DNA from 3 places in the Enterobacter sp. R4-368 genome. Region 2 is predicted to be linked to each of the others. Evidence: predicted binding sites of a transcription regulator. Region 2 holds the regulator's gene; each other region holds the start of a gene.
What was found. Region 2 encodes Fur, which represses iron uptake genes when iron is present. Its sites were predicted from a motif close to ATAATAATGAGAACNACTATCAA; they were not measured.
Positions count from the first base shown of each region.

Region 1: a site for Fur is predicted at 4,977-4,999, ahead of fepB (Fe2+-enterobactin ABC transporter substrate-binding protein). Genes of this name have one in related genera too.
Region 3: a site for Fur is predicted at 6,078-6,100, ahead of ftnA (non-heme ferritin). Genes of this name have one in related genera too.

Region 1 is NC_021500.1:4,372,816-4,381,005, forward strand. It holds gene fepC (iron-enterobactin ABC transporter ATP-binding protein) at 1-650, opposite strand, end outside; gene fepG (iron-enterobactin ABC transporter permease) at 647-1,639, opposite strand; gene fepD (Fe(3+)-siderophore ABC transporter permease) at 1,636-2,640, opposite strand; gene entS (enterobactin transporter EntS) at 2,753-3,994, shown strand; gene fepB (Fe2+-enterobactin ABC transporter substrate-binding protein) at 3,995-4,882, opposite strand; gene entC (isochorismate synthase EntC) at 5,142-6,317, shown strand; gene entE ((2,3-dihydroxybenzoyl)adenylate synthase EntE) at 6,327-7,937, shown strand; gene H650_RS20405 (isochorismatase) at 7,948-8,190, shown strand, end outside.
Region 2 is NC_021500.1:4,496,662-4,504,851, reverse strand. It holds gene H650_RS21010 (RHS repeat protein) at 1-1,302, opposite strand, end outside; gene pgm (phosphoglucomutase (alpha-D-glucose-1,6-bisphosphate-dependent)) at 1,512-3,152, opposite strand; gene seqA (replication initiation negative regulator SeqA) at 3,177-3,734, opposite strand; gene ybfF (esterase) at 3,917-4,690, shown strand; gene ybfE (LexA regulated protein) at 4,823-5,104, shown strand; gene fldA (flavodoxin FldA) at 5,268-5,798, shown strand; gene fur (ferric iron uptake transcriptional regulator) at 6,090-6,536, shown strand; gene H650_RS20975 (beta-N-acetylhexosaminidase) at 6,653-8,190, opposite strand, start outside.
Region 3 is NC_021500.1:970,140-978,329, forward strand. It holds gene araG (L-arabinose ABC transporter ATP-binding protein AraG) at 1-594, opposite strand, end outside; gene H650_RS04485 (arabinose ABC transporter substrate-binding protein) at 665-1,645, opposite strand; gene H650_RS04490 (DJ-1 family glyoxalase III) at 1,963-2,520, opposite strand; gene H650_RS04495 (DUF2766 family protein) at 2,638-2,889, opposite strand; gene azuC (stress response protein AzuC) at 3,012-3,095, opposite strand; gene H650_RS04500 (MFS transporter) at 3,309-4,733, shown strand; gene H650_RS04505 (RpiB/LacA/LacB family sugar-phosphate isomerase) at 4,786-5,424, opposite strand; gene yecR (YecR family lipoprotein) at 5,662-5,994, shown strand; gene ftnA (non-heme ferritin) at 6,202-6,699, shown strand; gene H650_RS04520 (YecH family metal-binding protein) at 6,740-6,979, opposite strand; partial or broken gene H650_RS04525 (PM0253 family protein) at 7,046-7,331, opposite strand; gene tyrP (tyrosine transporter TyrP) at 7,619-8,190, shown strand, end outside.

The DNA.
Region 1 (8,190 bases), 120 kb from region 2:
AGCGCAATCAGATGCGTGGCGTAGCGGCAAGCCTGGTTCAAATCATGCAGCACTGCCGCCAGCGTGTAGCCCTGCTCGCGATTCAGCTCACTCAACAGTTCCAGCAAGTCGATCTGGTAGCTGATATCCAGCCAGGTTGTTGGCTCATCAAGCAGCATGATCGCCGTCTCTTGCGCCAGCACCATGGCAATCCATGCGCGCTGGCGTTGCCCGCCGGAGAGCGTATCGACACTCTGCCTGGCCAGGCTTTCCACCCCGGTGGCCCGCATCGCCCGCTGCACCGCCTCGTCATCCTCTTTGCGCCAGCGGGTGAACAGCGGCTGGTGCGGATAGCGCCCGCGCGCGACCAGTTCCTGCACGGTGATATCGCCGGGTGTGGTGGCGTTTTGCGCAAGCAACCCTATGCGACGCGCCACCTCTTTGCTGGCATAGCGCTGGATCTGCTCGCCATCAAGATAAACATGGCCCTGCGCGGGCGTCATCAGGCGGCTCAGCGTGCGCAGTAAGGTGGATTTCCCGCAACCGTTAGGGCCGATAATAGCGGTGAAATGGCCGTCGGGGATCGCCACGCTTAAGTGTTCAGCCACCACTTTTTTGCCGTAGCCAAGAGTGAGCGCTTCGCCGCGCAAACGGGCAGATAAATCGGTCATTTCTTGCGAGACTCCTGAATTAACAAGGCGATAAGGTAAATGCCACCGAGGCTGACGGTCACCACGCCGACCGGCAACTGATAAGGCGTAAAACCTTGCTGGGCAATCATATCCGCCAGCAACAACAACAGCGCACCGCACAGCGCGGACTGGGTTAATCCCCAGCGTGCAGTGGCGCTGACGCGCCGGGCAATATGTGGCGCGACCAGTGCGATAAACGAAATCGGCCCCGCCAGTGCTGTTGCGGCGGCGGTGAGTGCAACGGCCACCAGCATCAGCATCAGGCGCGAACGCTCAACGCTGACACCGAGCGCACAGGCGCTGTCATCGCCCATTTCCAGTAGCCGCATACGGCGCGCCAGCAGGGCGGCAAAAAGAAACATCACCAGCATGATCGGTGCGGAAGGGACGGTTTTCGCCCAGGTCAGGCCATTGAGCGACCCGGCGTTCCACAGCCCGGCGGAGAGCGCGGTTTCCAGCGAGGCATGCAGCAACAGCCAGGTATTAAACGCCACCAGCATCGCGCGAATGCCAATACCGACGATGATCAAGCGGAATGTCTCAATGCCGTTGCGCCAGGCCAGTAGCCAGACCACCAGCGAAGTGAGCATACCGCCGACCATCGCCGCCAGTGCGATAGCGGCCAGATGCTGACCAAACAGCACCATCGCCACCAGCACGCCGCTCCATGCACCGGTGTTAAAACCCATCACATCCGGGCTGCCGAGTGGGTTACGCATCAGCGACTGGAAAATCGCGCCGCTCACGCCAAGCGCTGCGCCCACCAGCAGCGCCATCAGCACGCGCGGCAAGCGCCACTCCATCACGACCCGTTGCATGGCACGCGGCGCGTCGCCGGTGAGCACGTCAAGCACCTGTGAAAATGCCAGCGTCACCGAACCGCTGCGTAAACCCCAGCTGGCTAAAAGCAACGCGGCGATAACCATAAACACGCAACTGCCGAGCAGGCGGCGGGAGGGCGCCATCATAAGTTGCCTCCGCGTGCGCGGCGCACCAGCACGATCAATACCGGCGCGCCGATAAAGGCACTGACTACGGAAACCCGCAGTTCGCCCGGCACCAGCAGGCGGCCAATGATATCGGCAAACAATAACAGGGCAGGGGTGGCAATCAGTGTGACCGGCAGCGACCAGCGGTGATCCGCGCCCACCAGCCAGCGCGCCATGTGCGGCATCATCAGGCCGATAAAGGCAATCGGGCCGACAACCGCCGTCGCGCTGCCGCACAGCACCGTGATCACCACTAAACCGAGCAACTGCGTGCGCGCCACGCGGCTGCCCAGTGCCGTGGCGGTGTCGCTGCCGAGGCTCAGGCTGTTAAGCGCGCGGCTCAGCATCAACGCCATGAACGCTGCCAGCAGCACCGGGATCAGAACAATTTTTAGCGTTTGCAGGGTGCGGATATCCAGCGAACCGGCCTGCCAGAAGCGCAACTGGTCATAAACGTCGGCGTTAAGCAATGAAATACCGCTGGATAATCCTTCCAGCACCGCCGCCAGCGCTACGCCCGCCAGCGTCAGGCGAACCGGGCTGAGTTGCCCACCGCCCTGGCTGCCGGTAAAAGCGACCAGCAGCGACGCCGCCAGTGCGCCGCAAAAGGCGAGCAGTAGTTGTTCGACAGGGGAGACAGCGCCCAGCAGCGCCGCGCCGAGCACAATGGCGAAGCTGGCACCGGCGTTAACGCCGAGTAAGCCTGGATCGGCGAGCGGATTTCTCGTGAGCGTTTGCATTAACGCCCCGGCAATGCCCAGTGCGCCGCCCGCGAGTAAACCTGCCAGCGTTCGCGGCAAACGGGCATCGTTGACGATGGTGCAGTCCGCGCTCTGACAGACGCCAGTGAGGGCGTCGATGATGACCGCGGCGGGCAGAGGTTTTGCACCAATAAACAGGCTGAGTGCAATGGCGACAACCAGCAATATCAATAACCCGGCGAGGGTAACGGGGCGCGCCGGGAAAGCAGAACACGACATAAAACGTCCCAAATTTGATAATGATATTAATTATCGTTATCGATCTTGTTTTGGTATGTTACCATGCACAGCCTGCGAATGGACATAGAAAGTGTGTATTTAAGGCATTGGAATGAAGCAACAATCCTGGCTGTTGAACCTGAGTCTGCTGCGTACGCATCCGGCTTTTCGCGCGGTATTTCTGGCGCGTTTTATCTCGATTCTCTCGCTGGGCTTGTTGGGCGTAGCGGTGCCGGTACAAATCCAGGCGATGACCCACTCCAGCTGGCAAGTTGGCCTTGCCGTTACGCTGACCGGTAGCGCCATGTTCGTCGGCCTGATGTTTGGTGGTGTTTTGGCGGATCGTTTTGAACGCAAGAAACTGATTCTGCTGGCGCGTTCCACCTGCGGCGTCGGTTTTATTGGCCTGTATTTGAATGCGTTGTTGCCGGAGCCTTCGCTGCTGGCAATTTATCTGCTCGGTTTGTGGGATGGTTTTTTCGGCGCGCTGGGCGTAACGGCGCTGCTGGCGGCGACACCTGCGTTGGTCGGGCGGGAAAACCTGATGCACGCTGGCGCCATTACCATGCTGACGGTGCGGCTGGGTTCCGTTATTTCGCCAATGTGCGGCGGTTTGTTGCTGGCAACCGGCGGTGTGGCGTGGAACTACGGGCTGGCGGCGGCGGGCACGTTTATCACCTTGTTGCCGTTACTGAGCCTGCCTGCATTACCGCCACCGCCACAACCGCGCGAGCACCCGCTGAAATCGCTACTTAGCGCCCTGCAATTTTTACTGCACAACCCTTTGATTGGCGGCATCGCGCTGCTTGGTGGGTTATTGACGATGGCAAGCGCGGTGCGCGTGCTCTACCCGGCGCTGGCGATAAGCTGGAACATGTCGGCGGCAGAAATTGGCTTGCTGTATGCCGCGCTGCCGCTCGGCGCGGCCATTGGCGCGTTAACCAGCGGCAAGCTGGCGCACAGTGAGCGCCCCGGCGTGATTATGCTGCTGGCGTCCGTTGGCGCGTTTATCGCCATCGGTTTATTCAGCCTGATGCCCGTCTGGGCGCTGGGCGTGCTGTTTCTGGCGCTGTGCGGCTGGCTGACGGCGGTGAGTTCGCTGCTGCAATACACGCTGTTGCAAACGCAAACTCCGGAAGCGATGCTCGGGCGAATTAACGGTTTATGGACGGCGCAAAACGTCACGGGTGACGCCATTGGTGCCGCGCTGCTGGGCGCGATGGGGTCAATGATGACGCCCGCCGCATCGGCGAGCATCAGCGGTTTTGTGCTGGCGATAGTGGGCGTGTTGCTGGTGGTGGTGCTTGGCGAGCTGCGGCGTTTTCGCCAGGTGCAGCCCGCCGCCGAAGCCTGATTAACTAAACAGCGCCGCCAGGCGTTGTAACACGCGGGTGGCGCTGTAGTAATCAAGGCGGAAAGTTTCCGCGCCGAGTGCGTACACGCGGTGATCTTGCACCGCAGGCAGGTGCGCCAGCAGCGGGTTCTGGCTGAGCGCATCCGCGTCTTTCTGGTCGCTGGCAAACAGGAACAGCACCTCGCCATTCAGCCCGGCGGCCAGATTCTCGCCGCCTAACTGGACAATGTCATGACGTTTCCCCTGGCTCTGACTGGCGTGCAGATTCGCCGGTAACGGCGCGAGGGTAAAGCCCAGTTGCTGCATCAATTGGCCCTGCGCGGAATCTTCAGTCCACAGATTGGCGCTGTGTGCCGCCGGGGTATAGACCAGCGCGCTGACCGGCTGCGGCGGCAGTTTCATGCGTGCTTTAACGTCCGCAAGCTGTTGATTGAACTGGCTGATACGCGCCGCCGCCTCTTTTTCGTGACCGGTGATTTCACCAAGCTGCGTTAACAGCGCCTGCCAGCTTTTGTCGTCGTAGTTGATGATAAGCGTCGGGGCGATGGTTGATAGCTGATCATACAGCGGCAACGCGGAGTCGCCGCCGGTGGCGCTGATCAGGATTAAATCCGGCATTTGTGCAGCGACGGCTTCAGCGTTGGGTTCCCCAATGTAAAGCCGCGCGACATTACGCTGCCGGGCAATTTCCCCCCACTGGCGCAAAAAGCCTTGTTCGTCGGCAAAACGGTTATTTGGCGTGGTCGCGCCGCTGGCGATAACTGGCGCATCAATCGCCAGTAGCGAACCGGTGAGCGTCACGCTGGTGGAAACAATACGCAGCGGCTTAGTCGGTAGCGTGTGCGTTCCACGGCTGTCCGTGACCTGGCGAGGCCACTCTGCCGCCATCGCTGAGGTAATTCCTAAAACAAAAATTCCTAAAAACACTAAGGGCTTACAGCGCAAAAAAGAGCATCTCACAACGCATATCCTGTTTTTGTTGAAGTTAATGCTTCTCATTTTCATATCTGAATGAAGCAGATGCAAGCATTCGCCGCGCGAGAGAACAATCTGCTGTTGACAGAGCGGGCAATAACTTTTTATCTTACCGACTCAAAAACACAAATGATAATCATTATTAGTTAATTTATCACTGTTGGAGGATGATATGGATACGTCCCTGGCTGAGGAAACCCGGCAGTCTGCGAAGACGCTGGCCGCGGATCAGTTTTTCTTTATGTCGCCGTACCGCAGTTTCACCACCTCCGGGTGCGTGGCGCGTTTTTGCGAGCCTGCCGCGGGCGGCGATGCGCCCGAGAGTGCTTTCCAGCAAAAACTGGCTCAGGCGTTTGCCGATGCGAAAGCGCAGGGCATTGCCCACCCGGTGATGGTTGGCGCGATCCCCTTCGACACCACCCAGCCATCTGCGCTGTTTATCCCGCACAGCTGGCAAACCTTTTCCCGCCCGGAGAAACAGCGATCCGCGCGCTATTTCACCAGTGGCGCGATGCCGAACGTCACAGCGCAGCAGGCGATCCCATCGCAGGAGACGTTTATGCAGATGGTGGCGAATGCCGCCGCGCGCACCGCCACGCCGGAAGTCGATAAAGTGGTGCTCTCGCGTCTGATTGAGTTAACCACCGACCGCCGTATCGACAGCGGCGTGCTGTTAGAACGCCTGATTGCCCAGAACCCGGCCAGTTACAACTTCCACGTTCCGCTACCGGATGGCGGCGTACTGCTGGGCGCAAGCCCGGAACTGTTGCTGCGCAAAGAGCAGGAGCACTTCAGTTCGCTGCCGTTAGCCGGTTCCGCCCGCCGCCAGCCGGACGACATTCTTGACCGCGAAGCGGGTAACAAGCTGCTGGCTTCGGAAAAAGATCGGCACGAGCACGAACTGGTGACGCAGGCGATGAAAAACGTGCTGCAGCCGCGCAGCCAAACCCTGACATTGCCGGAATCACCACAACTGGTCACTACCCCCACTTTATGGCACCTGGCCACGCCGATTACCGGCACTGCAGTCGCCGGGGAAAACGCGCTGACGCTGGCGTGCCTGCTGCACCCGACGCCCGCGCTGAGCGGCTTCCCGCACCAGGTGGCGAAACAGGTGATTGCCGAGCTGGAGCCGTTCAACCGTGAGCTGTTTGGCGGCATCGTTGGCTGGTGCGACGCCGCGGGTAACGGCGAGTGGGTGGTCACTATTCGCTGTGCGCGGCTTCACGATAACCATGTTCGTCTGTTCGCCGGTGCCGGGATTGTTCCGGCCTCTTCGCCGCTTTCCGAGTGGCGCGAAACCGGCGTCAAGCTGACCACCATGCTGAACGCATTTGGTTTGCACTGAGGATCAACCATGACCATTCCGTTTACCCGCTGGCCGCACGAGTTCGCCGAGCGTTACCGTGAAAAGGGCTACTGGCAGGATTTACCGCTGACCGATATTTTGACCCGCCACGCGCGCAGTGATGCCACGGCGGTGATCGAGGGCGAACGCCGCTTGAGCTACCGCCAGCTTAACGATGCCGCAGACAATCTGGCCTCGGCGTTACAGGCGCAGGGCATCAGGCGCGGGGAAACCGCGCTGGTGCAGCTGGGCAACGTCAGCGAGTTCTACATTGTTTTCTTCGCGCTGCTGAAAATCGGCGTGGTGCCAGTCAACGCGCTGTTCAGCCATCAGCGCAGCGAATTGAACGCGTATGCCGCGCAAATCGCACCGGCGCTGCTGATTGCCGATCGCGCGCATACGCTATTTGAGAATGACCATTTCCTCACCGCGTTTGTTGCACAGCACCCGTCGGTGCGCACTGTGCTGCTGCGCGGCGACAGCGGCGAGCAGGCGCTGGAAGACGCCATTGCCCGCCCGGCAGATAATTTTATCGCCACGCCAACGCCCGCCGATGAAGTGGCGTTTTTCCAGCTTTCTGGCGGCAGCACCGGCACGCCAAAACTTATCCCGCGCACACACAATGATTACTACTACAGCATTGTGCGCAGTAACGAGATCTGCGGATTTAACGCGCAAACCCGTTACCTCTGCGCGCTGCCGGCGGCGCACAACTACCCGTTGAGTTCACCCGGCGCGCTTGGCGTCTTCCACGCCGGAGGCTGCGTGGTGCTGGCTGCCGATCCGAGCGCCACGCTCTGCTTCCCGCTGATTGAAAAACACCAGATTAACGTTACCGCGCTGGTGCCGCCGGCGGTAAGCCTGTGGTTACAGGCGATCGCCGAGTGGGGCAGCAATGCGCAACTCGCCTCGCTGCGGCTGTTGCAGGTCGGCGGGGCGCGTTTATCGGCAACGCTTGCGGCGCGTATTCCGGCGGAGATCGGCTGCCAGTTGCAGCAGGTATTTGGCATGGCGGAAGGGCTGGTGAACTACACCCGTCTGGACGATCCCTTTGACCGCATTATCAACACGCAAGGCCGCCCGATGTGCCCGGATGATGAAGTGTGGGTGGCGGATGAAAACGGCAATCTGCTGCCGCCAGGCCACGTTGGCCGCCTGATGACGCGCGGCCCGTACACCTTTCGCGGCTACTTTAATAGCCCGGAACATAATGCCAGCGCCTTTAACGAACACGGTTTTTACTGCTCCGGCGATCTGATTTCGATCGACGAACAGGGCTATATCACCGTGCAGGGACGGGAAAAAGATCAGATCAACCGTGGGGGCGAGAAGATTGCCGCCGAGGAGATCGAAAACCTGCTGCTGCGCCATGAGTCGGTGATCCACGCCGCGCTGGTCAGTATGGAAGACAGCCTGCTGGGTGAAAAAAGCTGCGCTTACCTGGTGGTGAAAACGCCGCTGCGCGCGGTAGCTGTCCGCCGCTTTCTGCGAGAGCAGGGCGTTGCCGAGTTCAAACTGCCGGATCGTGTGGAGTGCGTGGACGCGCTGCCGCTGACGCCGGTGGGTAAGGTCGATAAAAAACAGTTACGTCAGTGGTTAGCGCAACGCGCACCGGCGTAAAGGAGAGAAGATGGCGATTCCAAAACTACAGGGCTACGCGCTGCCTGGCGCGGCCGATATCCCGCAAAACAAAGTGAGCTGGCCGTTTGAGCCGGAACGTGCGGCGCTGCTGATCCATGATATGCAGGATTACTTTGTTAACTTCTGGGGCGAAAACTGCCCGATGATGCAGCAAGTGGTGGCGAACATCGCCGCACTGCGTGATTTCTGCAAGCAAAACGCTATTCCCGTGTACTACACCGCGCAGCCGAAA
Region 2 (8,190 bases):
GCTGACAGTCATCGTCGTGGTATAGCTATTGCCGGAGGCGGGTGCGCTTTGTTGAATCTGTATCAGATTGTTGCCGGTATCATAACGGTATGTGCGGCTGTAGTTAGTGTAAGTAGCATCATCGAAGGAAGAAAATACAGGGAGAGCACTGCTTTGTTGCCTTGCATCCGCCATTTCACGACCAGTTGCCCTGATCAATTGATACAGGCTGTCATAGCGGTAAGTACACCTGGGCACGATTTCTTGATTACGCCAGAAGCGTGTCTCTTCTGCATCGTTGCTGACCACCAGTACATTACCTACTGGATCATATTCATAACGCAAATCTTGCAGTACTTTCGCACCGGAAGGGTGAGTCGTTGGACGCTCGGTTTTAATACCAACCAGGCGCTGAGTTTCCTTTTCGTAGGTCCAGGTCGTCATCACACCATTACCGTGTAGTTCTACGAGCTTTTGCCCTGCGGCAGAATAGGTTATTGATGTGACAATGGGCTGCTCTTTACCACCGTTGATTGTCAGCCAACATGATTTCACCAATCCTGCCACATCGTAAGCAATGCGTTGCACATTGCCGACAGCATCAATGGTGGCGAGGACACTTCCGATGGCATCAACGGTAGTCAACGTGGTGTAATTCTCACTCGCCAACGAATCGTTCCAGACAGAAATATCACTGCCCTGCCAGTCTGCAAAAGTATTTGCATCTTCAGCACCCCGCAACAATCTGCGTGTAACGGATAGAGGAACGCCATGAAGTGAAAAAACCTCCACCTGGACCAGGCCTACGGGATCATAATGGCTGATACACTGGCCAGAGAGATTGTTATCCTGCTCACTTTGCGTATTGCTACCGTAGACAAATCTTTCCATTACTCGAGCATTATCTCCCGCTACCTGCTCCGTCAAACTCAGCAAGCGGCCAGGCAAAGTACTTTTCTCATACTGCCAGGAGCGGGTCAGTGAACGCTCACGTTCACCATGGAAACCAATATTTGTAACGGAAAGAAAAATACGTCCGGCATTGTCGTTCAACGCAATTGTGGTTCCCGCATCAGAACTCTGCTCACAGAGTACATGCCCTAACAAATCGGTCATGTAGATAAAATTCACCTCCCCGTTAACATATAAACGAGGGTCTGCACTCTGTTGCAAAAAGCCCCGCGCATTGAACCCATGCCTGGCTATACGTTCGCTGGTAACTGCCGGGGTGTCGGGGTGCCGGCAGTACGCAATATTGCGGACATTTAGTCCACGGTTATCAAGGACTTTGACTGATGGGGTTTTTCCAAAAATCGTCAACATAAGCATTCTCCTGTCGTTTTTATCGAGGCGCGAAATCTGCGGATCGATTCAAAATGAGTTAATGGCAAAATAATAAAGTTCGCCACTCAAGCACAGGAAAGGAGGGGAAAGTCACTGAGGTAACATCTTAAAAAACAAAACAAAAAAACGGGAACGCTAAACGTTCCCGTACAAATTAAGATTTTTCATTACCCTGGGGGTATGTTGAGCTATGCGTTTTTCAGCACTTCGCTGACAATCTCTACCGCTTCTTTTTCGATCTGCTTACGGTGTTCAGCACCGAGGAAGCTTTCACAGTAGATTTTGTAGGCGTCTTCGGTGCCTGACGGACGCGCGGCGAACCAGCCGTTGTCGGTCATCACTTTCAGCCCGCCAATGGATGCGCCGTTGCCCGGTGCCGCAGTAAGACGCGCGGTAATCGGATCGCCTGCGAGGGTGCTGGCGCTAACCATTTCCGGAGAAAGCTTAGACAGTGCCGCTTTCTGTGCGGAAGAGGCAGAAGCCTGCAAACGGTTGTAGCTCGGCGCACCGAAACGTTCTGCCAGCTCATCGTAGTGCTGCTGCGGGTTTTTCCCGGTGACGGCGGTGATTTCCGCAGCCAGCAGGCACATGATGATGCCGTCTTTATCCGTTGACCACGGGGTGCCGTCGAAACGCAGGAAAGAAGCACCCGCGCTCTCTTCGCCACCGAAGCCGAAGCTGCCATCGTGCAGACCATCAACAAACCATTTAAAGCCGACCGGAACTTCCACCAGCTTACGACCCAGGTCATTCACCACGCGGTCGATCATCGCCGAGGAAACCAGCGTTTTACCAACGGCAACGTCTTTGCCCCACTGCGGACGGTGCTGGAACAGGTAGTTGATCGCCACCGCCAGGTAGTGGTTCGGGTTCATCAGACCAGCCGGAGTAACAATGCCGTGACGGTCGTAGTCCGGATCGTTGGCGAAGGCCAGATCGAACTTGTCACGCAGCGCCAGCAAGCCCGCCATGGCACACTCGGAGGAGCAATCCATACGGATAACGCCATCTTTATCGAGATGCATGAAGCGGAACGTCTGATCGACCTGATCGTTAACAATGGTCAAATCCAGCTTGTAGTGCTCAGCAATACGTTTCCAGTACTCGATACCGGAGCCGCCCAGCGGGTCAACACCCAGTTTCAGGCCCGCTTTCTGGATAGCCGCCATATCGACGATATCCGCCAGCCCTTCAATAAACGGCTGTACCAGATCTTTTTCCGTCACATGACCAGACGCCAGTGCGGCATCAAGCGTAATGCGTTTTACGCCTTTCAGGCCATCTGCCAGCAGTGCGTTAGCGCGATCCTCGACCACTTTGGTGACGTTGGTATCAGCCGGGCCACCATTGGGTGGGTTGTATTTGATACCACCATCTTCCGGTGGGTTATGCGACGGCGTAATAACGATACCGTCCGCCTGCGCGCCGCCGTTTTTGTTGTGAACCAGGATAGCGTTTGAGACGGCAGGCGTCGGCGTGAAGCCGTTATTTTCCTGCACGATAATGTCCACACCGTTGGCTGCCAGCACTTCCAGCACAGAGATAAACGCCGGTTCAGACAGCGCGTGGGTATCTTTACCCACATAGCACGGGCCGGTAATACCGTTTTTCGCACGCTCTTCGGCGATAGCCTGAGCGATGGCAAGGATATGCTGCTCGTTGAAGCTGTGGCGACCTGCGCTGCCACGGTGGCCGGAGGTTCCGAACTTCACCGCATGTTCTGAATTTCCGACTTCCGGTTTCAGCACGTAATACTGCGCAGTAAGCTGCGCGACGTTGATTAAATCGCCCTGTTGTGCAGGTTGACCCGCACGCGGATGGTTAGCCATTGCCTGGTCCTTTCAATGCAAGGATTAAATTGTGCCGCAAACTTTTTCAATCAATTCCGCGGGGAACTGCATTGATTGCATGATGTGCTCGATCATGCTGCATTTACGACCCGTATTGGTATTAGTGATGACCCAGTAAGGGGTGTTCGGCACCTGTTTCGGCTTGGTTTGATTGCCGTTTTGCAAAAGCGTTTGCTCGTTCGCGGCAAAGTATACGCGGGTGCGCCCATGCAGAGACTCAGTGGATTCCGTAAACCCTTTTTCATCCAGTAAGTAGAGTGTAGACAGCACCAGCAGGAAACGATTGACCGCCTTTTTCTGCTCGGCATATTCATCAGACAGAAGCAGCTCGCGAACGGCACGGACTTTGTCTTTGGCGGTGTTGGCCGGTTTACTCCCTTCAACGGTGCTGACAGTACGCGTCTCTTTTACCGGCGCGAGGGAAGCGGCAGGCTGTGATGATTGAGGTACGGCGGAAAATTTTAACATACGCCGTAAAATGTCGGATGCGCTCTCGCCAATGTGCTTCGTGTGGCTGGCAATATAACTGTAGAGCTCATCATCAACTTCGATCGTTTTCATCTTAATCCAGTGCGATATCTTATCTGAATACAAGTGTTGGGATTATAAAGTGAAATCTCAACAGCGGATAGCGTCAAACCAGGATGGCGGCAAAACTAAGAGTAATTCTTAACCTTGCGGCCGGGCGGCAGAATGTTCAACATAATAACCTAACCCGAATGAGTGAAAAAAAGAACTTTGCCATGAAATTGAATACGCGCGCGCAAACTGCGCAACATCCGCACAACAATTCTCCGATCGTCCTTGTCCACGGTCTTTTTGGTAGCCTCGATAACCTTGGCGTGCTCGCCCGTGAGCTGGTTCAGGATCATGATGTGTTGCAAGTGGATATGCGTAACCACGGTCTTTCAGAACGCGCTTCAGAAATGAACTACCCGGCCATGGCGCAGGATCTGCTGGATACGCTGGATGCCCATCAGCTTGATAAAGCGACCTTTATTGGCCACTCCATGGGTGGTAAAGCGGTGATGGCGTTAACAGCGCTTGCGCCGGAGCGTATTGATCAACTGGTGGCGATTGATATTGCACCAGTGGATTACCAGGTGCGACGCCATGACGAAATTTTTGCCGCCATCAATGCGGTGAGCGATGCCGGGGCATCCACTCGCCAGCAAGCCGCTGCCCTGATGCGCGAACATATAAATGAAGAAGGTGTCATTCAGTTCCTGCTGAAATCCTTTGTCGACGGCGCATGGCGTTTCAATGTGCCGGTGTTATGGGATCAATACCCGCATATTGTCGGCTGGGAAACGATTCCTGCATGGCATAAACCGGCCCTGTTTGTTCGCGGGGGAAACTCCCCTTACGTCACTGAAGCCTACCGTGACGCGCTGCTGGCGCAGTTCCCGCAGGCGCGAGCACATGTGATTGCAGGTGCAGGTCATTGGGTACATGCCGAGAAACCCGATGCGGTTTTGCGCGCTATCCGTCGCTATCTCGCTGAAAAGACAAATTGATTAAAAAGGCGGCGACTGGTCGTTTCAACGCGCCCGGTCGTTGGCGTGTCCGTTGTGCTGATGTATGATGGCGCGCTATTCAGCCCGGGCGCGCCGCCCGATTGCTTGTTTTTCCCGTAGTATGTTTAGACCATGGCTAAAGAACAAACGGACCGTACGACACTAGATCTGTTCGCGAATGAGCGTCGCCCGGGACGGCCGAAGACAAACCCGCTCTCGCGCGATGAACAGTTGCGCATCAATAAACGCAATCAGCTAAAACGCGATAAAGTTCGTGGGCTTAAGCGTGTCGAATTAAAACTCAACGTGGAAGCCGTCGATGCGTTAAACGAGCTGGCAGAAGCGCGAGATATGAGCCGCAGCGAGCTTATCGAAGAGATGCTGCTGGCGCAGCTGAAAGCATTGCGCGGCTAGCGAATCCTCCGAAACATCATCGAAATAACACTTTCATGTGTCATACAGTGCAGTCCGACGCGATAGCAGTTTCCGCGTGCTTCCCTGTTCTGCTATGATTGCCCTTATCTGTGGGCGTAGCGCCACCACCATACTCATTAAGTTTCAAGAGGTTATTTTACTCATGGCAATTACAGGCATTTTCTTCGGCAGCGACACCGGTAACACCGAAAACATCGCGAAAATGATTCAGAGTCAGCTTGGTAAAGACGTTGCCGACGTACATGACATTGCCAAGAGCAGCAAAGAAGATATCGAAGGGTATGACATTCTGTTGCTCGGCATTCCTACCTGGTACTATGGTGAAGCGCAGTGCGACTGGGATGACTTTTTCCCGACGCTGGAAGAGATCGACTTTAACGGTAAATTAGTTGCGCTGTTCGGCTGTGGCGACCAGGAAGATTACGCGGAATACTTCTGCGATGCGCTGGGCACCATTCGCGATATCATCGAACCGCGCGGCGCGACCATCGTTGGCCACTGGCCGACCGCGGGCTACCATTTTGAAGCCTCTAAAGGTCTCGCGGATGACGACCACTTCGTTGGCCTGGCGATTGACGAAGACCGTCAACCCGAGATGACCGCAGAACGCGTACAGAAATGGGTAAAACAGGTTCGTGAAGAGCTGCACCTGGACGATATCATTAACGCCTGATTTTCTACGGCGTAATCTGTGGGTTACGCCGTATTAATAGATAAAAGCAATGGAAATAATTGCTACAAATTTTTAACTTTTTTCTCCATCGCTGTACAATGAGCCCTGCTAAACTGGGTGCCGTCGCAAAGGACTTTGCTGGCGACACCACGTTTTATAAGCTTACTTTACTTGAGGGCTTGCAGTTTTCATCCAGCCATGGCAGTTCTATAATGAGACGCATTACCCCAGGTGCATTCCTTATAACTTCCGCTAAGGAAGTGAATCGTATAGCAACAGGACAGATTCCGCATGACTGACAACAATACCGCATTAAAGAAGGCCGGCCTGAAAGTCACGCTTCCTCGGTTAAAAATCCTTGAAGTGCTTCAGGAACCGGATAACCATCATGTCAGTGCGGAAGATTTATACAAACGACTGATCGACATGGGCGAAGAGATCGGGCTGGCAACGGTTTACCGTGTACTGAACCAGTTCGACGACGCCGGGATTGTGACCCGTCATAACTTCGAAGGCGGCAAGTCCGTTTTTGAACTGACTCAGCAACATCACCACGATCACCTGATCTGCCTCGATTGCGGCAAGGTGATTGAATTTAGTGATGACTCCATTGAAGCGCGTCAGCGTGAAATTGCCGCGAAACACGGCATTCGCCTGACTAACCACAGTCTTTACCTTTACGGCCACTGCGCCGAAGGTGACTGCCGCGAAGATGAACACGCGCACGACGCGAAATAACTGCTTTTGAAACCTAAAAAGCCAGCCTGACGGTTGGCTTTTTTTTGCCTGCAACATTGGCAATAAAAGAAAAAACCCGGCAAGCTCGCGCCGCTGGGTTTAATCGCTGCATCACATTACGCTTTTACGCTATCGACACGGCTAAAGCGTTTACCGTCCGGGCTGGCGGTGCGCACCTGCACTTCCCCGCTCACCTGCGGACGCGCTTTATCGTCGTAGCGCTGCCAGTTTTTGCCGCCGTCGGTTGAGAACTCAACCACCATGCCAGGGAAGCTGGTATTGGCTTCAAGTTTTCCACCGACCACGCGCGCGCCCGGTACTGGCAGGCGGTAATGAACCCCAGCCTTATCCAGTTTCGCCAGTTCGCGATGACCTAACAGGTTCGCAAAGCGTTGCCAGTCACGTTCCAGCGCTTTCACATCCACCATATGTGTCACGCCGCCTTTGTATTCACGTCCGGCTTTGTAATCCTGCTCCCAGCCCGCACGATGCCATGCGCGTTCAGCCACCGAAACCATACGTGGATAGATCATGTACTCCATCTGCTTATCGGTGCGCACCACTTCGCTCCACAGCTGCGCGGAAAGGCCATACGCGCCCGGCCACGGTTTATCGGACTTCGCGCTAAACGGGTTGCCATCGCGATCGAGCGTGGTTTCCGCGTTCTGCGGCATGTTGTCCGGGGCGAAGCTGAAAATCTTACGTTCATCGCTAAAACGCGTGCCCCAGTAATAGCCGCTTTCCGCCGGGTTGACCTCATTCGGGAAGTCGAGATACACGTAATCAGGATTGGAGACGACAACACGGAAACCTTTATTCGCCCAGTCATTCACCGAGTCAAAACCGCCCCAGTAGAGCGTATCCCAGAAGTTAACATTGACATGATCGGTGGCGAACACCGACGCGTCTTTGGCATCTTTCAAACCGTCCTGCCACGCCTGCATAGTATCAATGCCGTGTGCTTTCACCAGCTTGCTGACTTCCACGCCGAAATAGCTGGAGAGATGTTCAACATCGGCAACTTTGCCCTCTTTGATCATCGCCTGGCAGGCTTGCGATTTCGCCCATGGCTTATCCTGATTGCTCTGATCGATAATGCCTTTGCCCGCTTCCGGTTTTTTCTGATCCGTATAGCCTGTACCCAGATAGATATTTTTCGCTTCGTCACCGCCAAAATGCCAGGTATTCAGCGGCAGCCCGGCTTCTTTATGCATTTGCTGGATTTCGCCAATCACTTTGTCCACAAAGTTACGCGACGAATCAAGGCACGGATTGAGATAGCCGGTACGGTTATAGAACTGCACACCGGTGGTGTTCGAGGTGTCTGTCGGATCCAGCAGACGATATTGATTCGCCTCTTTCTCTTTGCCCGCTTTCATCAGGCGATCGTAACGCGCTTCCATCGCGATCACCGCTGCACGCGCATGAGCTGGCATATCGATTTCCGGGATCACCTCAATCTGTCGCGCTTTGGCGTATTTGAGGATCTCGATGTAATCCGCACGGCTAAAGTGGCCGCTGCCGTTGTTGTTACTATCCGGCCCGGAGCCCAGCTGTGGCAACAGGCACGTTTTCTCACTCAAATCATGACAACGTTTGCTGCCGATATCGGTCAGTTCCGGCAAGCCGGGGATCTCAATACGCCAGCCTTCAT
Region 3 (8,190 bases), 1.5 Mb from region 2:
ATAAAGGATGACCCGCCCCTCTTTACGCAGCTCGCGGATCACGCGAAACAGGTTGTCGATCTCACGCGCAGAAAGGGAACTGGTTGGTTCATCGAAGGCGATAATTTTGGCGTTACGCGCCAGCGCCTTGGCAATTTCCACCATCTGCCACTGGCCGATGGAGAGGTATTTCAGCGGCGTTTGTGGGTCGATATCCAGCCCCAGATGCTGAAGCTGCAAACCCGCTTCATAGTTGAGCAGGGAGCGGTTCACAATGCCGCTTTTATGCGGCAACTGGCCCAGATAGATGTTCTCGGCGACGGTCATTTCCGGCACCAGATGCAGCTCCTGGTAAATAATGGCCACCCCGGCGTTGAGCGCGGCGGTGGTATCGGCAAAGGAGACTTCTTCTCCTTTTATTACCAGCGTGCCGGTCGTCGGCGCGTAGTTGCCGCTGAGGATTTTAAGTAGCGTTGATTTACCGGCGCCGTTTTCGCCCATCAAGGCGTGAACCTGCCCGGCATAACAATCAAAACTGATCTCGCTGAGCGCTTTCACACCGGGGAATGTCTTACCGATGCCGCGAAACGAGAGGTAAGGAGTAGACTGTTGCATAACGTCTCCGCAAAACAGTTCATTGTACGTCTGGCTCCCCGCTTATGCGGGGAGCGCAACCAACAGAGAATTACAGTCCTTTTTTCGCCAGCTCTTCTTTGAAGTTATCGCGGGTGATCAACACCACATCCGTAACGGCGGTGAATTTTGGCGGTTCCACGCCTTTGGTCACCCAGTTGTACAGCAGCTCACTGGTTTTGTAGCCGTGAACGTCCGGGCTTGGCAGCAGGGAACCAAAGAAGCCCGTCGCCTGCGCTTTGGACAACTCGCTCACCGCATCCACGCCGTTAATGCCGATACCGATAACGTCAGCCGCTTTAAAGCCCTGCCCTTCCGTAGCACGCACGCCACCAAGCACGGTGTTGTCATTCATACCCAGCACCAGCCAGTGTTTCACTTCCGGATGCTGTACCAGCAGGGAGTTACCGGCATCAAATGCACCGGGGATATCGTTCGATTTTGTCGGCACCTGGTAGATCTGTTTTTCCGGGAAACCGGCTTTTTTCAGCGCATCCATGGAGCCAGTGGTACGGCGGCGAGCGGTATCCAGTTCGTTAGCCGTAATCGCCATCACGCCGGTCTGTTTCACATCCCAGCCGCGTTTTTGCATCTCTTTGTACAACTCATCGCCCTGACGTGCGCCAATTTCACTCGCCGCCATCATCACTAACGGCACCGATTTCATCGGCTCACCTTTGGCGTTGACGAACTGGTCATCGACGGTAATGACTTTCATGTCGTAACCGCGCGCTTTGGCAACAATTGCGGAGCCCAGTTTCGGATCGGGAGTACAGATAACAAACCCTTTCGCGCCGCTGGCCGCCAGGCTATCAATGGCGTTCAGGGTTTTTTCGCCATCGGGGACGGCGATTTTGATCACTTCGAAACCTAAATCTTTGCCTGCCTTGTCGGCGAATCTCCACTCCGTCTGGAACCATGGCTCTTCCGGTTGTTTAACCAGAAATCCGAGCTTCATGGTTTCAGCGATAGCGGATTGTGACATAACGGCAGCCAGGCCGATGGCCGCCAACGCTTTAGTGAATTTGTGCATGGTAAACTCCAGCTTTAGCATTCTTTTATGTAGGGAAAACAACTCATCAGGTCTTTTAAAAGTTCATAAAACAAGGCATTAGAGTCCATACGTCACTGGAGCTCTGTGCTGGAAATAGTTTTAGCGGGAAATTGATTCTCCATAGGAGAGCGGCATCACACGGCTGAATTACAGTAATTCCGTACATAAATTCAGCGATTTATCACATAAAATCAGCCGTTTTTGTCTGACAAATAAGAAGGGTAAAAGCAGGATAATCCATAACATCAGCCAGCTTATCCTTGTGCCCGGATACAGGACGCATCCGGGCGGAAAAATCACCAGCTATAGTAGATATGCTCGGCGTGATCTCGCGCCGCGATTTCGTTCCCTTGCAGGCGCGCGGCTATGGTTAAGGCAAAATCAAAAGCCCGTCCCAGACCTTTGCCGCTGATCAGGTTGCCATCTTCGACCACTGGCGCATCAACATATTCGCCGTCGCGCACGTTTTCATATAAATCACCGGAGCAAACATAGCGGCGACCTTTCAGTAAGCCGTTTGCCCCCAGCACGCGCGCGGCGGCCGAACAAATTGGGCAAATAAATTTGCCCGCCGCGTCATGATGTTCAATAAATTGCAGCACCGCCGGGTTGGCGGCGAGGTTGACACTGCCCTGCGGACCGCCGGGCAGCACGATGGCGTCATACAGCGTCTGCGAGCGCTCGGCCAGCGTGCTGTCTGCCACCATGGGAATATTGTGATAACTGACCACCGCGCGGGACCCCGCACAGGCCAGCGTTTCGACCTCAATCTGCAAGCGGCGCAAAATATCAATGGTGATAATCGCTTCCGCTTCTTCAAAACCGGGCGCCAACAACACCGCCACTTTTTTCATTCCCGACTCCTTTTGTACAAGGTTGGTTGAATTCAGTGGCGTTATTGTTGATCAAAACAACGTTTCAAAATCCCCGCTGTGTCACAGACCGACAGGCGTAACACAGCAAGAATAAAATCAGTGCGCTTCGCCCTGCGGGGTGAATTTCAGTTCGATCAACGCAATGGCTTTCTGGATAGCGCGGCGGGTGACCGGATCGGCGGCTGCCGGATGGGTAGTAAAATCGATGCTTTTTAACTGGTTCGCCATTTTCTCGCGCACTTCAACCGGCGCGATGACGTCAATAACATCAAGGATTTGTTTAATGACCAGCTGGCAGGCGACGACATCAGAGACCAGTTCCTGGTCAGCAGAAAGATTTTGCGACATATGAGGCTCCTTTACTAAAGGGCGTCATAGTAGCGGGAAATGCCTGGCAAGAGTAGTTTTGTCCCCTTCTGCCGTCGAATGGCGGGCATAAAAAAACCTGCTCGCGGCAGGTTTTTTTATCATCAGAACATAGCGCCTGGCGGTACGTCTTTGAAAGTTTTGCAATAGGTTTCAAACATATGCTTCAGGATTTTACGCAGTTTCATTTGTTACTCCGGCGATGTGTTATGCAGGTGTTACGTCTCAATGCGCATATAATATGACCTGCATCACAAAAAGCAAGTTCAATGTGATGGAAATCACGTTTCAAAAATCAAAAATGCAGTAACTTTGTTAAAAATTCAATTATAAATCCTGCGGTTAGCATGCTAAAAAAATTTTTAGCATCTTCAATTATTTTTGCAAATGGCATCCCAACAATGAGTGAAAGCACCCTTTCGCGAAAGACAGGAGGTCTTTCTCCCGCTGCGCTACTGGTAGCCGGCGCTTTCTTTATGGAGTTTATCGACGGCACAGTGATCGCCACGGCGTTGCCGGATATGGCGAAAACCTTCGGGGTGGAAGCCGTCGCGCTCAATATTGGCATCAGTGCCTATTTGATCACACTTGCAGTGCTGATCCCCGCCAGTGGCTGGATTGCTGATCGCTTTGGTGCGCGCAATGTTTTCTCGCTGGCACTGGCGATCTTTACCCTCGCCTCGGTGCTTTGCGGGCTTTCGACCAGCGTTGAGATGTTTGTTTCGATGCGAATTTTACAAGGCACCGGCGGTGCGTTAATGGTGCCGGTCGGCCGTCTTGCGGTGTTGCGCACCACGCCGAAACACCAGCTCATTACCGCTATCGCCACGCTGACCTGGCCCGCGCTGGTCGCGCCTATTATTGGCCCACCGCTCGGTGGTTTTATTACCCACTATGCCAACTGGCGCTGGATCTTCTTTATTAATGTGCCGCTGGGCCTGCTGGCGATTGCGCTGGCGTTACGCATTATCCCCAATATCCGCGAGGAGGAGCGCCGTCCATTCGACTTGCCGGGTTTTATTGCCACTTCTGTGGCGATGGTCAGCCTGGTGTACGCTATGGAGGCGTTAGGTTCTGAACATCCGCAAGGTACGCTAACGTTGGGTTTGCTGGCACTCGGCGCGTTAACACTTGTTGTTACCCTGCGCCATTTTCAGCGCGCAAAATGGCCGATGATCCGCCTCGACGCCATGAAAGTGCCGACATTTCGCGTAACCATGTACGGCGGTTCACTGTTTCGCGCCTCTATTAGCGCCGTGCCGTTTCTGTTGCCGCTGCTGTTTCAGGTCGGATTCGGCATGGATCCGTTCCACGCCGGGTTGTTAGTGCTGGCGGTGTTTGCCGGTAATCTTTCCATCAAGCCTGCCACTACGCCGCTTATCCGCTGGCTGGGTTTCAAAAAGCTACTGTTAATCAATGGCGCGTTCAATGTGCTGGCGCTGCTGGCCTGCGCATTACTGACTGCGCATACTCCGGTGTGGCTGACGTTTGTGATCCTCTATCTCGGCGGCGTGTTCCGTTCGGTGCAGTTCACCGGCGTCAGTACGCTGGCATTTGCCGATGTACCGTCGCCGCAAATGAGTTATGCCAACACGTTATTCAGCACGGCGACACAATTGGCGGTGGGCTTAGGCATTACACTGGGGGCGATTGGTATTCGCATTGGTGAGCATGTCAGTATGTGGTTACAAATAACCGCCATTGAGGGGATCAGCTTTCGGCTGGCGTTTGTGTTTATTGCGCTGATTTGTCTGGTGGGCATGATTGATACCCTGCGGCTAACAAAGGATGCGGGTAGCGCCGTGTCACGTAAACAGAAAGCCTGATGCAGGAAAGGAAAAAGATAAAAGCCGCAACATCTGTTGCGGCTTTTTATTATCAGGCGAGGACTTCGCGAACGAAGGCTTCAATCTCTTTATTCTGGCTGTTTTCAAAGAAACATTTCTGGAAGCGTTCACCAGAAACGGCGGTTTTCACCAGCTCACGGTCGATAGCGCGCAGCGTATCGAGATAGTTCTCTTTTACCACCGCCGCTTTCACCTGGTTCAGAATTCCCGCGTTGCGCACCTGCGGTTCTTTGCGCTCCGGCGGGTAACCTTCCCCTTTACGACCAGTAAAGGCTTTCTCAAAGATAAAGCGTACGTTCAGTTCTGCGCCCCAGCCAAAACCTTTGGCGAACGGCAGTGCCAGTGCGTTACCGTTGTTGATCTGCGCGAACAGGAAAGCATCCGCCGGATCGATACAGTAACCGCACACCACACCCGGATGAATATTCAGTGACATCAGCGCGCCCTGGCCAGTGCCACAGCCGGTTACCACGAAATCCACTGCTTTGGCATTCAACAAAATACTGGCCATAATACCAAGGTGGATATAGGTCAGATGGTGGTCGTTCTCATCGCTCATCCCGACGTTAAAAACCGGGAAATCTTTCTCATCGGCAACCGTCTTCAGCTCTTTGAGGATGATGGCGTTTTTCGCCGCCTGGCTGTTTTCCATCATCAGTGCAATTTTCATTTTTGATCTCCTGTAACATGCTTCAGATAGCAAAGGTTGGGTAAACCTTACTACCTGACAAACATACTTTCAAATTTAATGAAAAATGGTTTTAAAAATCAGAAGCAGGCTCACAGTTTTTGCTCTTCGCGCGTTGCCGTCGCGATTAGTAGAGGCTGTTCGGCGGGTTATTCTGTCGATTGCCTGCAAATCAACGCGATAAGATGAGATCATGCCAAAATGAAACAGAGTGATTTCATGAAGAGAATAGTTGTAGCCGCCTCGCTGCTCCTGCTCGCGGGATGCACGATGACGAAAGAAGCGGAAGTCAGTAGCGTGGATACCATTAGCGGTCTGGTACGCCTGAGCTATAACCAGTCGATGATGCAAACTGCAAAATACGACACCTATACCGCGCAGGGGACTGCTAATAAACAGTGCCAACAGATGGGGTATGCCACCGCAGTGCCTTACGGTCAGCCGGTGCAAACCTGTAGCCTGATCAGCGGCTCGGTCTGTATGAATACGAAAGTAACTATTCAGTACCAGTGCCGTGGTGTGGCTTTTACACAAACCAAACCGACCTGGTAAATTCTTAAGCCAGTATAATTCTACTGGCTTATCTTTTTATTAAAAATAAAAACAATTCTCATTCATTTAATTAATTGCTGGCAATGCGTGTTATTCTCATTATCTTCTTAATGCATTTATTTTTTATTTTACCTTTTGCAAATAATTAAATAACAAATTATAGTGAGCGTTCCTTTCGCCTGATAATTATATTTATGGAGCCGCGCCATGTTAAAAGCAGAGATGATCGAAAAATTAAATGAACAAATGAATCTGGAACTGTTTTCTTCCCTGCTCTATCAGCAGATGAGCGCATGGTGCAGCTACCATAGTTTTGAGGGTGCGGCCGCGTTCCTGCGCCGCCACGCGCAGGAAGAGATGACGCATATGCAGCGCCTGTTTGATTACCTGACTGATACCGGCAGCCTGCCACGTATCAATGCCATTGAATCGCCGGTAGCTGAGTATGCTTCACTCGATGTTCTGTTTCGCGCAACGTACGAACATGAACAACTGATCACGCAGAAAATTAACGAGCTGGCGCATGTTGCGATGACCACTCAGGATTATCCAACATTTAATTTCCTGCAATGGTATGTGGCGGAACAGCATGAAGAAGAAAAACTGTTTAAATCAGTGATTGATAAATTAACACTGGCAGGTAAAAGCGGCGAGGGTCTTTATTTCATCGATAAAGAACTGGCGACGTTGGACACACAAAACTAATATTACCGGCGGTAAAGAATATTCTTTACCGCCTTTTTTATTAATGCCTGCAGATTTTACTTTCGTGAGTAGAAAACCCCTCTTCCACCGGAATAAACTTTCCGCGTGATGCCAGAAATGCGACCAGTTCAGCCGCCGTCATTCCTTCCGCTGAGCAGGTATGAAAACGCGCCGTTTCGCCAAACCGCTGAATAATTGCCGCCGTCAGACTCTCGTTTGAATAACGCTCGCCTGTTTCAATCATCATATTCAACACTTCATGACCGTGAATGGATGTCATAGCTCCTCCCCGAAAAAGATGCATCATAAACTCAACATTTACTGTGGATGTTGCGCTAAAACAGGTTTACATGCATCCGGCACAGCTGGTGCAGCGCCAGTCCTGCTTATTCACGGTAGGTTTAAAGTAGCGATAATTGCCGTTTCGAGCGGGACGCCATTTTCAAAAAACAACCCGGTCAGCCAGTCGACATTGTCAATAATCCACTCATCTTCCGGCAAGCCTTGAGCAAAGGCCGGGTCAATGATCGGACAGATTTCCCTCGTCCCCCTATCCTTTTGCTGGCGAGATTCTGGCAATGCTATCTCTGGCCCCCAAACCAGTGAATTTGTCAGTGACCATGACCAAGCAGGTTTCCGCTGCGCGACCATCGCGTTGTAAAGGGATTATTACCCGGCGTTGCCCGCCCTCAATATGTTGAGGGTTAAGAATATTTTTTAGGTTACGCCGGATTGCCGCGTAAAAACGTCTTCCTGATGAAGTAGGCAAATCTGGCAATTTTTCTTCGCTGGTGTCCGAAAGAAGGTTGTCGTAAAGAAATAAATACAGCCCATGTAACGGTTGTTTGACGAAATCACTGAATTGCCTTACTCTGCGCCGCATCTTGAGCTGGCAGTGCGTTTTATTACAGAGGAAAGCGTGAAGAATCGATCACTGGGTAGTGTTTTTATCGTCGCCGGAACAACCATCGGCGCGGGAATGCTGGCAATGCCGCTGGCAGCGGCAGGCGTAGGTTTTGCAACCACTTTTGTTTTACTTTTCACTTTATGGGCCGTGATGTGTTACACCGCCCTTCTTCTGCTGGAGGTTTATCAGCATGTCCCGGCAGATACCGGGCTTGGATCGCTGGCCCGGCGTTATCTGGGGAAATATGGTCAGTGGGTGACAGGCTCTAGCATGATGTTTTTGATGTATGCGCTGACGGCGGCATATATCAGTGGCGCAGGTGAATTGCTGGCCGCAAGCATCAGCGCGTGGCTTAACATTTCGCTTTCGCCCACGGCTGGTGTGTTACTGTTCACTTTTGTTGCCGGCGGCGTTGTGTGCGCAGGAACCTCACTGGTCGATCTGTTTAACCGTTTTCTGTTCAGCGCCAAACTGTTGTTCCTGGTAGTGATGCTGGCGCTGCTGATGCCGCATATTCATAAGGCTAATTTGCTGACCATGCCGCTGGAAAAAGGTCTGGCGCTGTCCGCCATACCGGTCATTTT